Regions from separate parts of the Pseudoramibacter faecis genome, predicted to be linked through region 4. Evidence: predicted binding sites of a transcription regulator. Region 4 holds the regulator's gene; each other region holds the start of a gene.
What was found. Region 4 encodes Rex, which represses fermentation and respiration genes when NADH is low (regulators of the CRP and FNR family bind a similar motif). Its sites were predicted from a motif close to ATTGTTAANNNNTTAACAAT; they were not measured.
Positions count from the first base shown of each region.

Region 1: V3C63_RS00795 (glycerol dehydrogenase) is a predicted target of Rex. The motif match lies at 1,089-1,108, and genes of this name have one in related genera.
Region 2: V3C63_RS10575 (glycerol dehydrogenase) is a predicted target of Rex. The motif match lies at 923-942, and genes of this name have one in related genera.
Region 3: V3C63_RS11050 (butyryl-CoA:acetate CoA-transferase) is a predicted target of Rex. The motif match lies at 1,199-1,218, and genes of this name have one in related genera.

Region 1 covers NZ_JAYFFI010000001.1:165,405-167,609, forward strand. Annotated here, with positions in the region: gene V3C63_RS00795 (glycerol dehydrogenase) at 1-1,045, opposite strand, end outside; tRNA gene V3C63_RS00800 (tRNA-Arg) at 1,259-1,335, opposite strand; gene lgt (prolipoprotein diacylglyceryl transferase) at 1,390-2,169, opposite strand; gene recN (DNA repair protein RecN) at 2,166-2,205, opposite strand, start outside.
Region 2 covers NZ_JAYFFI010000021.1:16,529-18,733, reverse strand. Annotated here, with positions in the region: gene V3C63_RS10575 (glycerol dehydrogenase) at 1-852, opposite strand, end outside; gene V3C63_RS10570 (Spx/MgsR family RNA polymerase-binding regulatory protein) at 1,058-2,077, shown strand; gene V3C63_RS10565 (class II fructose-bisphosphate aldolase) at 2,140-2,205, opposite strand, start outside.
Region 3 covers NZ_JAYFFI010000023.1:24,994-27,198, reverse strand. Annotated here, with positions in the region: gene V3C63_RS11055 (NCS2 family permease) at 1-1,098, shown strand, start outside; gene V3C63_RS11050 (butyryl-CoA:acetate CoA-transferase) at 1,230-2,205, shown strand, end outside.
Region 4 covers NZ_JAYFFI010000009.1:54,307-56,511, forward strand. Annotated here, with positions in the region: gene mnmL (tRNA modification radical SAM protein MnmL/YtqA) at 1-464, opposite strand, end outside; gene V3C63_RS07440 (hypothetical protein) at 559-969, opposite strand; gene V3C63_RS07445 (redox-sensing transcriptional repressor Rex) at 1,085-1,714, opposite strand; gene abc-f (ribosomal protection-like ABC-F family protein) at 1,891-2,205, shown strand, end outside.

The DNA of each region.
Region 1 (2,205 bases), on a different contig from region 4:
CCAGGCTTTCCGGTGTCACTTCAAAGGGCATGTTCCCCATTGTGTCCTCCGGCGCGCAGGCCAGCTTGGCCACTTCCATGATTTTTTTTTCGTTCACTTCCTTCACGCCAAGCCCTTCGAGATTGACCGGCAGCCCCAGCGTCGTGCAGAAGTCGAGCACTTCATCCAATTCGTCTTCCGAACGGTTTTCCAACACGAGCTGCACCAACGTCCCAAAGGCCACCTTTTCCCCGTGGTACATTTCGTGGGTTTCCGGCAGGGCGGTAAAGCCGTTGTGGATGGCATGAGCCGCCGCCAGACCGCCGCTTTCAAAGCCGACACCGCTCAGGAAGGTATTCGCTTCGATCACGTTTTCCACCGCGGCGGTGCACACGTGATTTTCAATCGCGAGCTTGGCTTTGAGCCCGTCCGCCATCAGGATGTCAAAGCAGAGCCGCGCCAGATTGATGGCCGAATTAGTCACGTGGCCGCCGCTCATCACAGTGGACTGGCTGTCACAGGTCGCCTGGGCTTCAAAATAAGTCGCCAGCGCATCCCCCATCCCGGCGACAAAAAGACGGACCGGCGCCTGTTTGATGATATCCGTGTCCATGATGACCATTTCCGGATTCTTCGGCAGGACCAAATACGCTTCGAAGACGCTGTCTTCCGTATAAACCACGGACAGGGCCGAGCAGGGCGCATCCGTCGAGGCGATGGACGGCGCCACGATCACCGGCAGTTTCTCATAATGCGCAACGGCTTTCGCGGTGTCGCAAACTTTCCCGCCGCCGATCCCGACAACCACATCCAGGCCTTCATCCTGAACCACTTTGCGCAGACGATCGATTTCGGCGTTGCAGCATTCTCCGCCGAAAGGTTCGGACACATATTTTAAGCCGGCCGCTTCAAACCCGGCCTTTAGATTATCGTTTTGTGTGCGCATCATGGTGCCGGACAATACCGCCAATGCCCCTTTGCCGAAAGTCGCGACGTAAGCCGGCAGCTTTTGCAGCTCCCCGGCGCCCTGGATGTATTTCCCCGGCGCCTGAATCATTTTTTCCATGGTTTCTCTCCTCCCAAAACAATACACGTGCTGCCAATCATATATCGACATTATTTTAACAAGTCTTTTTTCGTTTTGCAAATGTTTTCTGTCTTTTTATCATTATTTCCACATCGACCATTGAACTGCTGCAATCCTGCTTTTTATGCTCCTGTTTTCAAAATCGGACACAAAAAAATCCAGGATGTTTCCCTGGATTAAGTGATCCTAAAATGGTGCGCTCGAGCCGATTCGAACGGCCGGCACATGGCTTCGGAGACCATTGCTCTATCCAACTGAGCTACGAGCGCAAATTTTACGCTCATTATTATAATATACGCCCCGGGCAAATGCAAGCGCGATTTTCAAATCGGCCGGCGGCTCAGATCATCATCGCGACGGCGCAGCCAGATCAAGCCGACGGCCCCGACCACAATCAGCGCAAGGCTCGTCAGCTGGGCTGTGCGCAGTCCGAAAAGCATCAGGCTGTCGGTGCGCAAACCCTCGATAAAGAAGCGCCCGACGGAATAGCCGATAAGATAAACGAAGAGCAATTCTCCTCGATTTCTCTGGAGCCGCCGTTCGAAAATAAAAATTAAAAACAAAAAGACGAACACATCCCAGATGGATTCGTAAAGAAAAGTGGGATGCACCTTCACAAGGCCCATCACCGGATCGTCCACCGTGATGGCCCAGGGCAAATGCGTCACCGTCCCGTGGGCCTCCTGATTGAAAAAATTGCCCCAACGGCCGATGGCCTGCCCCAGGGGCAGCGCCGGAATCACCGTGTCGGCCAGATCCCGGAAGACGATTTTTTTCACCCGGCAAAAAATCACGCCAACGAGAACGCCAACCAAAATCCCGCCGTGGATCGCCAGCCCCCCGTGCCAGATCGCAACGATCTCCGACGGGTTGCCGCGATAATAATTCCATTCAAAAATTACATACCACAGGCGTGCGCCGACCACCACACCGGGGATCAGCGCCAGAAAAAAATCGGTCACGTCGTCCGGCGAAATGCCTGTGCGTCTGCAGCGCCGCCAGGCAATCACCATGTCGAGCATCAGCGCACCGGCGATGAGAATGCCATACCAGCGCACCGTGATCCCGCCGAACTGAAAAGCGATCGGATTGGGCTGACTCATGACTCGTCCTCCTGTTTTTGTTCTTTTTTTTGCGCC
Region 2 (2,205 bases), on a different contig from region 4:
CGTGCCAAAGGCCACAATTTCCCCGTGACTGGCATCCTGACATTCCGACAGCGCGGAAAACCCGGAATTCAGCGCGTGCGCCGCCGCACAGCCCGCCGATTCCACGCCGATGCCCGACAACAACGTGTTCACCTCGATGATATCCTCGACATCCTGGGTCAGACGATGATCCACCACATCCCGATAGGCCTTGACGCCCTTGGCCATCAGCGTGGTGTAGCACAACTCTGACAGGGCCATGGCCGCCAGCGTGGTTTGATAACCATCCCCCACACGATTTTTCACGTCGTGATCCACGTGTGCCTTCGCTTCAAAATAAGTTGAAAGCGCATCCCCCATGCCGTAAGCGAAGAAGCGGGCCGGCGCATCCACAATCACCTGGGAATCCACCACGATCACGTCCGGGTTGCGCTTGTAATAGATCGAGCCGGCGTGCTCCCCGGCCGCCGTATACGTCGCCGAAAGCGCCGAAGTCGGCGCGTCGGTGGAGACAATGGTCGGGACCATCACAATGGGCAGCGCCAATTGGATGCCCACGTATTTGGCCGCATCGAGCGCTTTGCCGCCGCCGATGCCGATCACCGCTTCAGCACCGGCCGCCTCAGCCGCTGCCGTCAGGCGCTTGAGCTCTTCCATATCGGTCTGCCCGCCAAACTTTTCGCAAATCATCACGCGATCTGCTTTCTCAAATTCAGGCACCAGCGTCCTGCGAACCCGTGTCATAAAAGACGGTGTCGTCACAGCATAAACCGTTTTGCCGTAATCCGCCGTATACGCTTCCAAATGCTGCATTTCGCCCGGCCCCTGAAAATATTTTCCCGGGCTCTCAAAGGCGCGCGTTTTCGTTGTCATAAAAGCCTCCCTCATTTTTTACTAGTATATCATCAATTTTGATCTAACTGAACATTTATCGCGCCATCTTATTTTTATTTCATTCACAATCACCGTTTTTTTTGCGCAGGATTTGTTTTCGTGCTATAATGCATGCGCGCCTTCTCCAAGGCGAGAGAAGTTTTTTCTTATTTTCACTTTTGATATTGATCCCTGAGGAGTTTTTATGACAACAACTACGCTTTTTCTCGTCCGCCACGGCACGACCGCCCTGAACGAAGGCAATATCTTTCAGGGCGCCATCGACGAACCATTGAACGCCTTGGGCCTGTCCCAAAGCCGGTTATTATCCGACTATTTTAAAGATATTCCCATCGATTTGGGCGTCGCCAGTCCGTTAAAACGCGCGCGCCAAACCCTTGGCTGCCTGCTGGCTGGCCGCTCGGATGTTCCGGTTATCACAGAAGCCGGCATCAGCGAGATTAACGGCGGTGTGTTGGAGGGCCGGTCTTTTCAGGAGCTCAGTGTGCTGACGCCGGAAATTATCGACGCCTTAGACCATCATCCCGGCCGCATCGATACCCGCTTTTATGGCGGTGAAACCGGAGAAATGGTCTATAACCGTGTGCGCGATACCATTTTAAACCTCATTGATGCCCATCATGGAAAAACACTGGTGATGGTTTCCCATGGTTATGCCCTTTCTGCCTGGATCAATTTTGCCAAGGGCATCTCTGCTTTCGACATGGAGCACGTGACTTTGGACAATGTCTGCGTCAGTCGCTTCGACATCGATACCGACCACCACATCATGACGGCATTCATCAACGATCATCACCACCTAACGAGCACAACGCGTTGCTCCCTTAACTACGATCACATCACACCTCATCCGCTCTTTATCCATTATCCTCGGTGCAGCACCTGTCAAAAAGCGCGCCGTTTTCTGGATGACCATGGCATCGCCTATCAGACCCGGGATATTGTGGCAGATTCCTTGCGCAAGGAAGAGCTTTTGGTGTTAATGGATCGATTCGACGGGGAAGATCGCCGATTTTTCAACACCAACGGCCAGCTCTACCGACAACAACAGCTTAAAGACCAGCTGCCGGCGATGGACCGCGATGCTAAAGTGACCAAGCTTGCCGAAAGCGGCATGCTCGTCAAGCGGCCGCTACTCGTCTTCAAAGATCGCGTCTGCGTCGGTTTCAAAGAAGCCGAATGGCGCGAAGCGCTGGAGTTTTAGTGTGCCCGCCCGACTTTCCATGCGCCAAAAATAAACGCCGACAGTCTGTCGGCGTTTATTTTTTATTCTCCGGCAAACAGCCTCATAGCCCGCTCCACATCGGCCTGCATCGCCAGTCGGGCCGCTTC
Region 3 (2,205 bases), on a different contig from region 4:
TATTCAGTGGTCATCAAAATGGGCTACTCCTGGGAAATGGCGCTGGTGGCGGTCTTTATAGAAGGTATTATCTTTATCGTTTTAAGTCTGACCAATATCCGTGAAGCCATTTTCAACGCGATTCCCGAAACGCTGCGTCTGGCGATTTCCTCCGGGATCGGCCTGTTTATTGCGATGGTCGGACTGCAGGGGGCGAAGATCGTGGTCAATGACGATTCGACCTTGGTCACCATGTTCAAATGGAGCACGGCGAGCAATGCCACGCTGGGCCTGACGGTGGCCCTGGCCCTGCTCGGGACGGTGCTCACTGGCTTTCTGCTGATCCGCGGGGTCAAGGGCGGCGTGCTCATCGGGATCCTGGCGACCTGGCTCGTGGGGATCATCTGTGAGGTGGCCGGGTTTTATGTGCCGGTGCCGAAGCTGGGGCTTTATTCGCTGATTCCGGATTTTTCCCGCGGGATTCACGTCGCGTCTCTGGCGCCGACCTTCATGAAGTTCGATTTCTCCAAGGGCTTGAGCTTTGACTTTGCGACGGTGGTCTTCGCCTTTCTCTTTGTCGATATTTTCGATACCCTGGGCACGCTCACCGGCTGTGCCGTGAAGGCGGGCTATATTGATGAAGACGGCAATCTGCCGCGGATCAAGGGCGCGCTGATGGCCGACGCCGTCGCTACCACCATCGGGGCCTGCCTCGGGACGTCCACCACGACGACCTTTGTCGAAAGCTCTCTCGGCATTGCCGAAGGGGGCCGCACCGGTCTCACCGGCATCGTCATGGTGATCCTCTTTATCCTGGCGTTGTTCTTCTCGCCGATCTTTCTGGCGATTCCGTCCTTTGCGACGGCGCCGGCGCTGATCATCGTCGGCTTTTTGATGATTCAAAACGTCACCCAGATCGACTTCACCGATCCGACCGAAGGCATTCCGGCTTTCCTGTGCCTGGCGTTCATGCCCTTCACCTACAGCATCTCCGAAGGGATCGGCGTGGGCTTCATCTCCTACACCCTGATGAACCTGCTGGCCGGCAAGAAGGAAAAGGTCTCGCCGCTGATGATCGTCATTTCGCTGCTTTTCATTTTGAAGTACATCTTTATCTAAGCGCTGATGTCAAAAGGTCGCTTCCCCGCGAGGCGGCTTTTTTTATAGCGTCGGACATTTTAAGTTAATTGACCTCAATCAGGCAAGGTGATAGAATAAGTGTGTTAAAAAAATAATAATCGGGAGGGATTATGAGCTATTTAAAAGAATATGCTGATAAACTGACGACGGCGGATGAAGCTGTCAAGGTGATCAAATCAGGGGATTATGTGGATTACGGATGGGTGACCTGCACCGTCCGGGCGTTGGACGAAGCTCTGGCCAAGCGCATGCCGGAGCTTACCGATGTGAAAATTTACGGCGGGATCGTGCCGTTTCGGCCAAAAATCTTTGATGTGCCGGATGCCAAGGAGCATTTCACCTGGAATTCCTGGTTTTATTCCGGGGTCGACCGCAAGGCGGTGAAAGACGGCTTTATCTTTCATGGGCCGGTGCGCTATTCGGAAGTGCCGCGGTATTACCGGGATATGCCCCACGCCCTGAACGTGGCAATGTTCCAAGTTGCCTCCATGGACAAACACGGCTGGTTCAACTTCGGGCCGAACACTTCCCATTATCGGGAAGTCGTGAACAAGGCCGATGTGGTCATCGTTGAGGTGAATACTTCCGTGCCGCGCTGCCTGGGGGTTGAAGAAGCGGTACACATTTCCGAAGTCGACATGATCGTCGAAGGGGACAATCCGGCGATGCCCGAAAGTGGCGGTTCGACTGAACCTACCGAAGTGGATCTGGCCGTGGCCAAGCAGATCGTGGCGGAGATTCCCGACGGCGCAACCCTGCAGCTGGGAATCGGCGGCATGCCCAACACCGTCGGCCAGCTCATCGCCGAAAGCGATCTGAAGGATTTGGGCGTTCACACGGAAATGTACGTCGATTCCTTCGTGGATCTGACCCGGGCCGGCAAGATCACCGGAGCCCGCAAGCCCATCGATCGCTACAAACAGACCTATGCCTTTGCTTCCGGCACGAAGAAGCTCTATGATTTTCTGGATGACAACCCGGCTTGCATGTCGGCGCCGGTGAATTATGTGAATGATCCGAGTGTTATCGGCCAGTTTGACGACTTCATGTCCATCAATAACGCGGTGGATATGGACCTCTTTGGCC
Region 4 (2,205 bases):
TTAAAATCCTTCAACCAATCAATTTGTTGATTCGTGACACAGTCCGGCCGCGTCGAAATAGCAATTCCCACCACATCATCTTCGAGACAGGCCGTGATATTTTTCTTGAATTGATCAAAGGGCAAATAGGTGTTCGAAAAATCTTGGAGAAAAGGAATAAATTTTCGAGCATGATACCGCTTGCCAATATAAGCTTTATTGATCTCAAGCTGTTCTGAAATATTGATTGATCCTCGCAGTGTTTCATTCCCGCCACCAAACGCACCACAAAAAATACAGCCTCCATACCCGATTTTACCATCACGATTGGGACACGTTCCCGCTGCATTAATTGGAATTTTATAAACTTTTTCTCCATAGTGTGTTTTAAGCCACTGGGAATAGGGGTAATAGGGAAACTCTGTCAATTGATCTGAAAAGCGGGTTGTCGCTATACTTTGATCTTTTAGATCCTTCTGTTTCATTTTAACAACGCTGATTTTTTAGAAAAACTGATAAACGCCGATTGTATACCATCATACAATCGGCGCCTTACCGACATATTATCTATTTGTAAGATTATAAAAACTTTTTAACACATTCCGGAATGTCTGTTTCTTCACAACTTAGGCTGAGTACGAATTTGATTTCCTGCTTTTTTTGAATCGTGTCTAAACGCTTTAACAAACCTTCTATATCCTGCGGACCATCGGCATCGAGAATTCTCAACACATTATCGATATAAATGGTGTCAATGTCATAATTGCCACCGATCACGCCACAAATGAAGCCATAAAGTTCAGCTTCCCCTTTAATTGCAAATTCATCGGAATTAACGAAACGAATCTGCGTATCAACTGTCACTCTGTATTTATCGCGATCGTTAATAAAAAGAACTTGACCTTTCGCGTTTTCGATTTCGCCATTGGCCATATCAATCATTCTCTTTGTCTTACCGCTTCCTTTTGCTCCGTAAACAAATTCAATCATTAGTAGACACCTGCTTTCTAAGTTGTTAATTCAATTATAACGGTGAAAACGATAATATACAATCCTTTTTTATCAATTTTAGTTATTTTTATATTCTCTGTATCTCACACTGTCATCATTCATTTAATAAATAAGTTAGTGTAAAAAGGCTATCCGTGATATTCACATTTTCAACCATCACGCCTTTAGGCACATCCAAATCTAATGGTACAAAGTTCATAATGGCCTTAATGCCGGCCCTGCAAATTCGATTAGCCGTCCCCTGACCGATTGTCCGCGGTACACAGAGAATCGCAATGCTGATATTATTTCCGGCAAGGAATTCTTCCAATTGGTCCATGTGGAGAATCGGGATCCCGTCACGGGATTTGCCGACTTTTTGGGGATCAATATCAAACATGGCTTTAATGCGAATCCCTTGATTCTTAAACCCTTCATAGTGTGAAATGGCCCGACCTAAATTCCCCGCGCCGATAATTACACAATTATACGGTCGGTCAATCCCTAAAATTTTTATAATGGCGTTCTTTAAATCTTCTACCTTATAGCCATAGCCTTGTTGGCCGTAAGCGCCAAACGAATTCAAATCCTGACGAATCTGAGATGCCGTTAGCCCCATCAAATCAGCAAGCTCTTTCGATGAAATCTTTTCAAAACCTCGCTCACTTAAATCATTTAAGTAACGATAATATTTAGGAAGCCTCTTTACCACGCTCATCGAGACTTTCTTTGCATAACTCTGCATTCTTATTCTCCTCTATATGTCATCTATGCATACTCGTTTTGAGGTGATTATATCAATTTGTGAAAAAAGAATCAATTCATTATTATGTCATAAAGATGCATCTTTTAGCAATCAAAGATGACAAATTGACGCGTTTTCTGTTATCATGAGAAACATCAAATATCAGAGGATTCAACATGTTACTATCAATTCAACATTTAAATTTTGGCTATGGCAGCCACACTATTTTTGAAGATTTATCTATCACTGTACAAGAAAAAGAAAAAATCGGTTTGATCGGCGGCAACGGCAGCGGCAAGACCACTTTCTTTAATTTACTCACCTGCTCTTTACTGCCAGACAACGGCACCATTCATCTCAAGCAAGGCATTACTATCGGTTATCTTCGACAGGATCCGCAATTTAAGGCCGGCCAGACGCTGCATACCTTTTTTCTATCACACTTTTCAACACTCTTGGAGATGGAACATCAAATGCAGGTCCTGCAGGAC